Planctellipticum variicoloris: one gene and its partner. The protein of the gene in region 2 interacts with the protein of the main gene of each other region in a pairwise test. Links are inferred from orthologs where the notes say so. Each region holds a gene or a part of one and is shown on either strand. Other genes may lie near its edges.

What was found. The genes of interacting proteins can lie anywhere in the genome.
Region 1: the proteins of def (region 2) and SH412_RS12965 interact in binary tests that used the Escherichia coli proteins (3 or more experiments, as listed by UniProt). The link is inferred for Planctellipticum variicoloris from one-to-one orthologs.

The regions. Positions count from the first base shown.
Region 1 is NZ_CP130886.1:3,357,862-3,361,128, forward strand. What follows is about bases 1-2,992. They hold SH412_RS12965 (aspartate-semialdehyde dehydrogenase), read right to left. Parts: upstream 2,005-2,992; coding sequence 997-2,004; downstream 1-996. Other genes in these bases: lysA (diaminopimelate decarboxylase), read right to left, coding at 1-937; SH412_RS12970 (YkgJ family cysteine cluster protein), read right to left, coding at 2,130-2,798.
Region 2 is NZ_CP130886.1:6,322,875-6,326,274, reverse strand. Bases 551-3,400 are described here. They hold def (peptide deformylase), read right to left. Parts: upstream 2,339-3,400; coding sequence 1,763-2,338; downstream 551-1,762. Other genes in these bases: SH412_RS24715 (serine aminopeptidase domain-containing protein), read right to left, coding at 3,311-3,400; SH412_RS24720 (hypothetical protein), read right to left, coding at 2,525-2,905; ahcY (adenosylhomocysteinase), read left to right, coding at 551-1,607. In the rest of the region: more of ahcY, read left to right, coding at 291-550. UniProt on the Escherichia coli protein: Removes the formyl group from the N-terminal Met of newly synthesized proteins. Requires at least a dipeptide for an efficient rate of reaction. N-terminal L-methionine is a prerequisite for activity but the enzyme has broad specificity at other positions.

The DNA.
Region 1 (3,267 bases), 3.0 Mb from region 2 along the record:
GACGAATCAGATCGTTCATGGCCCCGTCCTGAATCACGAACAGTTTGCCCCCTTCTCGCTTCGTAAAGACGACCCGACTCACCAGCACGGCCGAATTGCCGACGACAAACCGCCCCGGTTCGAGAACCAGCCGGCAGCCCGCCTCCCGTGCCGCCGGCACGATGACTTCCGCATAGACCGACGCCGCCGGCCCTTCGTTCTGGCGATAGCTGATCCCGAAGCCTCCGCCAAGATTCAGCCAGCGGATGTTGTGCCCCTTCGCGCGCAGCGACTGAACGACTTCGACCGCCTTGCGGCCGGCCAGTTCATATGGCTCCGTGGTGAGAATCGGCGATCCCAGGTGCATGTGAATGCCGAGCAGCTCCAGATGCGGATCGCGAAGCACTTTGTCCGCCAGCTCCTGAAACCGTTCGATGTCCATCCCGAACTTGTTTCCCTTTTTCCCGGTCGTCGTCTTGGCGTGCGTCTTCGCGTCGATATCCGGATTCAGGCGGAGCGCGATCGGCCCCACGACGCCCAGCTCGGCGGCGATGCGGGAGATCGCGTCCAGTTCGGCTTCGCTCTCGACATCGAACATCAAAATCCGGTTTTCGAGGGCGAAGCGAATCTCCTCGTCCGTCTTGCCGACGCCCGCAAAGACCACCTTGGTCGGATCCGCACCGGCCGCCTTGACGCGATACAGCTCGCCCCCGGAAACAACGTCGAAGCTGCTCCCGGCCTCGTGCATGACCTGCAGGATGCCGAGATTCGAGTTCGCTTTGACGGAGTAGCAGATCACCGGCTCGGCCGCGGCGAACGCCTGCTGAATCTGGCCGAGTTGATGCCGCAGGAACGCCTTCGAGTAGATCCACAACGGCGTCCCGTACTCGGCCGCCAGGCGCGACACCGGGACATCTTCGCAGTACAGTTCGTCGTTGCGGTAAACAAAGGGCTGCATGGCGGATCAATTCTCGCAGAAAGGCTCGATCTCGGGAGAGAGCAGGGGAGGGAGGGGGCTCAGCCGGCGTGCTTCGCCAGCAGTTCGGCAATCTGCACGGCGTTTGTGGCGGCGCCTTTGCGGAGATTGTCGCTGACGCACCAGAAAGCCAGCCCGTTGGGGTGCGACAGGTCTTTGCGAATCCGGCCGATGAAGACCAGATCACTCCCCGTGCAGTTGCTCGGCATCGGATATCCGCCGGCAACCTGATCGTCGACGACCCGGATGCCGGGGAAATTCGAGAAGAGCTGGCGGGCCTCTTCCACACTCACCGGACGTTCCGTCTCGACCAGAATCGTTTCGCTGTGGCAGTTGGCCACGGGAATCCGGATGCACGTCGGACAGACTTGGATGGACTCGTCTCCCAGAATCTTCCGGGTCTCATAGACCATCTTGAGCTCTTCGCTGGTGTAGCCCCCCTCCTTGAAGCCGCCGATCTGCGGGATCGCGTTGAATGCGATCGGGGAGGTAAAAGCCTTGTACTCGTAGGCGTCGCCGTTGAGCTGGGACCGCGTCCCCTCCAGCAGATCCTCCGTTCCCTGCAGTCCGGCGCCGCTGACCGCCTGATACGTACTGACGACTACTCGTCGGACCCGGGCCGCGTCGTGCAGCGGCTTCAGTGCCATCGCCATCTGCGTTGTCGAACAGTTCGGGCTGGCGATGATTCCCTTCGCATTCAGCGCGTCCTGCGGGTTGATCTCCGGAATCACCAGCGCCACGTCGGGCTTCATCCGGAAGTACCCGGATTCGTCGATCACCTTGCACCCTGCGGCGACCGCGGCCGGCAGGAATTCCGCCGCAACTTCGTCCGGCGTACTGGCGACGACCAGGTCGACTCCGGCGAAAGCCTTCGGCTCCAGCAGCTCAATGGTGTATTCGCGCCCCTTGAACGTGAGTTTGGAGCCGGCGCTGCGGGCGGACGCCAGAAACCGGTAATTGCGCGCCAGTTCCGGCCGCTCTTCGAGAAGCCGCAGCATGATGCGGCCCACAGCTCCCGTCGCCCCGACCACCGCCATCGTTCCAAACACGGAAAACCCCTTCGCTGTCGCTGAATAGACGGACCTCGGGCGCAGAATCGCCCGCTCAGTCCGACACACTATACGCGGGGGTGGTTCGGAGCTGCAAACGAAGCGCAACAGGGCTTCAACGTGACTCAGGCCTCGACCAGGTTAAGCCGGGCACTGACAATTCGCAGGAATTCCGGGAACAGCTCCCAGGGTCCGGGGTGCCGATTCCAGCGCTCCGCCAGAAGCCTGAGGACTGCCATTTCTTCGCGGCACTGTTCCAGATCCGCTGCAGCCTGCTCACTTTGCTCGTCGGTCAGGTTCCAGCGACTCGGGCAGAGAGCCGGTCGACCGGCCACTTCCTCCGCTCCCCGCTCCACGCCCGGCTGAACGGCCACCCGACCGTTCGAATCCCATCGAAACGGAAAGACCCGGCAGACGACCGGACGTGACTCATAAACGGAACATCGGGCGGAATTGCCGCAGCCCTGAGAATCGCTCGCCTCGTCCAGGAATCGGCACATCCGCGTCCCGGGAAGCTGCCGACTTTCCACGGGTCTCAGCCCGATCACGAATCGGTTTTCGGGATCGTCCTCGAAGCGAAAGTGCGGCACGATCCCGCGGGAAATCAGCCCGTCCCGGTCTTCCCAGCGACAGACGAAATCCCAGAAGTCGAGCGACTGATCGGCCACAATCCGCGCCACATCGTTGGCCGTCAGCGGGACGGCATACTCGCGACAACAGCTCGCGGAACAGCCCGCGCAGGGTGTCGCGGGAGCGGCGGTCTCCAGAACTGGCAGCAACGATCCGGACAGCATTCTGGCGGGCCTCATTCGTCAGCCGGCACTGCACACATCGCCAGATCGCGAACTTCAGGCCGCCCTCGTACCGGAAAAGACGGCAATCAAACCTGCCCCACGATCACGCCGCGCGGCGGCGATTTTGCGTCCAGCACTGGTGCAAATCGCAGCCCCAGCCCGCTCCCTCGGGTCTCCGGGGTTGTGCGTCCCTCCAAAGAATTCCTCAAGTTTCACGAGGACGCCGGTATCGATTGCGGTGCCTTCCGCTGGAATTCCACCTTCCCGCCCGGACAGAGTGAACAGATTCCCAACGACACGACGCTCCAATGCCTGTTGAGGACGGTGACAACGACGGCCCTTCTGATGCCAGATCTCGATGGGGCTGAAAATGCGCGGCGCCCCTCGCTGACTGCCTCAATGCCGTCAGCATCCTTCACAACGGAGTGACGCGGCTGATCGGACCGGAGAGCGGGTCCCAGCCGCCTGA
Region 2 (3,400 bases):
AAGCTGCCAGCCGGTCGGCTGATGCGGCGACCTTCGGATTGTCTCTCAGCACGGTCGCCAGCGACCCGACGGCAGCAACACTCGGCCACACGCTCGCCATTGGCCTCCCCGTGCGGTTCGCCGCACCGGATAGACTCCTCCGTCGGCTGCTGGTTGCGGGAGGTCCTCGGACGCCGTAATCTGTTAGGGCTGATAGATCTACGGATCTTGATCGGTCGCCGCAGGTGTGTGAGGCAGGTGCGACCCCGCCGGTGGGCGGCTGCGAAATCATTTCTCTGGAGGATATGCGGATGTCGACGGCGACTCAGAAGAAGCTCCCGTACAAAGTCAAGGACATGTCTCTGGCCGAGTGGGGTCGCAAAGAGATCCAGCTCGCCGAGAATGAAATGCCTGGCCTGATGGCGCTCCGCGCCAAGTACGGCGCTTCAAAGCCGTTGAAGGGCGCCCGGATCGCCGGCTGCCTGCACATGACGATTCAGACGGCGGTGCTGATCGAGACGCTGACGGCGCTCGGGGCCGAAGTCCAGTGGTCGAGCTGCAATATCTTCTCGACGCAGGACCATGCGGCCGCCGCCATCGCCGCCACGGGCGTGCCGGTCTACGCCTGGAAGGGGATGAACAACGAAGAGTTCGACTGGTGCATCGAGCAGACTCTCTACTTCCCGGACGGTCAGCCGTTGAACCTGATTCTCGACGACGGCGGCGATTTGACCGTCATGGTGCACGACAAGTTCCCCGAGCTGCTCGGCGGCATCAAGGGGCTGTCGGAAGAAACCACGACCGGCGTGCATCGCCTGTATCACATGCACAAGGAAGGCCGTCTGGCTGTTCCCGCCATCAACGTCAACGATAGCTGCACCAAGAGCAAGTTCGACAACCTCTACGGTTGCCGCGAGTCGCTCGCCGACGGCATCAAGCGCGCGACCGACATCATGATCGCCGGCAAGGTGGTCGTGATCTGCGGCTACGGCGACGTAGGCAAGGGGAGCGCCGACGCGATGAAGGGCCTGGGGGCCCGCGTGGTCGTGACCGAGATCGACCCGATCTGCGCGCTGCAGGCCTCAATGGAAGGCTTCCAGGTGACGACGCTGGAAGAAGTCGCTCCATTCGCCGACATCTTCGTCACCGCCACCGGCTGCGAAGGGGTCATCCGTCGCGAGCACCTCGACGCGATGAAGAACGATGCCATCGTCTGCAACATCGGCCACTTCGACTCGGAAATCGAAGTCGCTTATCTGACCGGCCGGAAGGATATCCAGAAGATCGAGATCAAGCCGCAGGTCGACCGGTTCGTCTTCCCGGACGGCAAGGGGATCATCATTCTTGCCGAAGGCCGGCTGGTGAATCTGGGCTGTGCGACGGGGCACCCGTCGTTCGTGATGTCGAACAGCTTCACGAACCAGACGCTGGCCCAGCTCGCCCTCTGGACGGAGCCGGACAAGTACGAAGTCGGCGTGCACCGGCTGCCGAAGGAGCTGGACGAAGAAGTCGCCCGGCTGCACCTCGACAAGCTGGGAGTCAAGCTGACGAAGCTGACGCCGAAGCAGGCCGAGTACCTGGGCGTGCCGGTCAACGGCCCGTTCAAGCCGGACCACTACCGGTACTAAGCCGGCGAAGGGCATGTGTGAAACTGAAGAGCCCCGCGGGTGCAATCCTGCGGGGCTCTTTTCTGTACGCCTGGCGGGTTATGTTTCAGGGGAGGTCTGCGCCTTTGGATGTCCCAGGGCGAACCAGGCGGAGCTTGGAATCGTAAACCGGGAAATTACTTCGGTTCCAGCTCTGCGAGCTGTCGCTTCAGTTCCTCGTCGCCCGGCGTCTTGCCTTCCGCCTGGAGTTTGCGGAAGCGGGATTCGAAGTCTGCGATCATCGGATCGGCGCTGCGGCGGGCGGAGTCGATCATGCGGTCGATGAACAGGACGCCGTCGAGGTGATCGGCCTCATGCTGGACGGCGCGGGCGCCGAGGTCGTCGAGCGTGAACTCGAACGCCTCGCCGCTCAGATCGAAGGCTTCGACGACGATGTCGGATGCGCGACGGACGGGGCCGTAGAGCCCTGGAAAGCTCAGGCAACCTTCTTCGCCTTCCACCGTCCCCTTGCGTCGGAGGATTTCGGGGTTGAGAAAGACGAATTCCTCGTCCTTCTCGGCGGGGTCGCCCGTGAGGTTGATGAGAAACAGCCGCCAGGGAAGCGCCACCTGATTGGCGGCGAGGCCGATCCCCTTGGAGGCGTACATCAGCTCGAACATCTCCGCCACGACCTTGCGCAGATCGGCGTTGATCTCCTGAACTGGCTTCGACTTCCAGCGCAGGGCCGGATGCGGATACTGAACGATTTCCATGACGACCAGAATTCTCCGGGAGTCGCCAGCAACCGCTGGCGAAACCGGAATTCTATGTCATCACGTTCCATTCTGCGAGCGTGGACAGTGGTGGCGGGCCAGGCGCCCGCGTGGCTGTCGCTGCGGCGGCCGATCGTGCCGCAGGGCCCCGACATGATCTTCGTATTAGTCGTGCGGCCGGTTCGCTTAGTAGTGAGTCGGCAGCGACTGCAGCGGAACCGAGGCGGTGGTCGGATAGGCCATGCCGGGCGATGCGTAACCTGAGGTCACGGTCGGTCCGGCATACGTCGGCGCCGCGGCCGATGCGTAGATCGGAGTCGGGCTGGCGGCGATGGTCGGCGCGCTCATCGACTCGACCGCGGCCATGCCGCTGTAGTCAGCGCCAAAGCTGGCCCCGATCGGTTGCCCGCCGTAGTTGGGCTGGCAGGGGGAGCAGCCTCCCGTGCTGGGGGCGTAGTAAGCGCCGCCACAGGGATTGCAGCGGTTCTGACCGAGTCCGCAGCAGCAGCCCGCGAGCGAGCTGACGAGAGACAGTCCGGCGAACAGGACAGCGGAACGCTTCAACATGATCGACCCTTCATTGACCGAACAGTGACGGGAGTAATTCGAGGGGATGTGGAGCTTGCGTCTGGCCTGGCACCGGGGGAGAGACCGGTTTGATCGCCGCTGAATTCCCGCTCAACGCGGCGGGAGGTATAGCGAACGCGAGAGTCGGTCGAGAAGATCAAACCCGCAAAAAATCGCCGTGAAACCGCTTTTTCCTCAAGTTCCCCAGTCGCCGGGTCGGGGCGGTCCGTTCCACGCGGAGTTCCACGCCGGAGCCGCGAACGAAGCATCGTGAAACGGGTTCGGGAAACGGTCGATGGGCGCCGCGGATCGTGAATCAGGTGCCGCGGCTGGGCCGAACAGAAGGCCCGGTCTTCGAGTGCTCCGAGGCATTGCGAAGACGCTCCTGCCCCGGCCACCCACGTCTTACGGACCTTCGAAAAGTTTTTCGACGCCGTGCGACCGCCGAAGAATCGGAGCGACATGCTCGGCGACAAAGACCCGGTTTGCACAGCC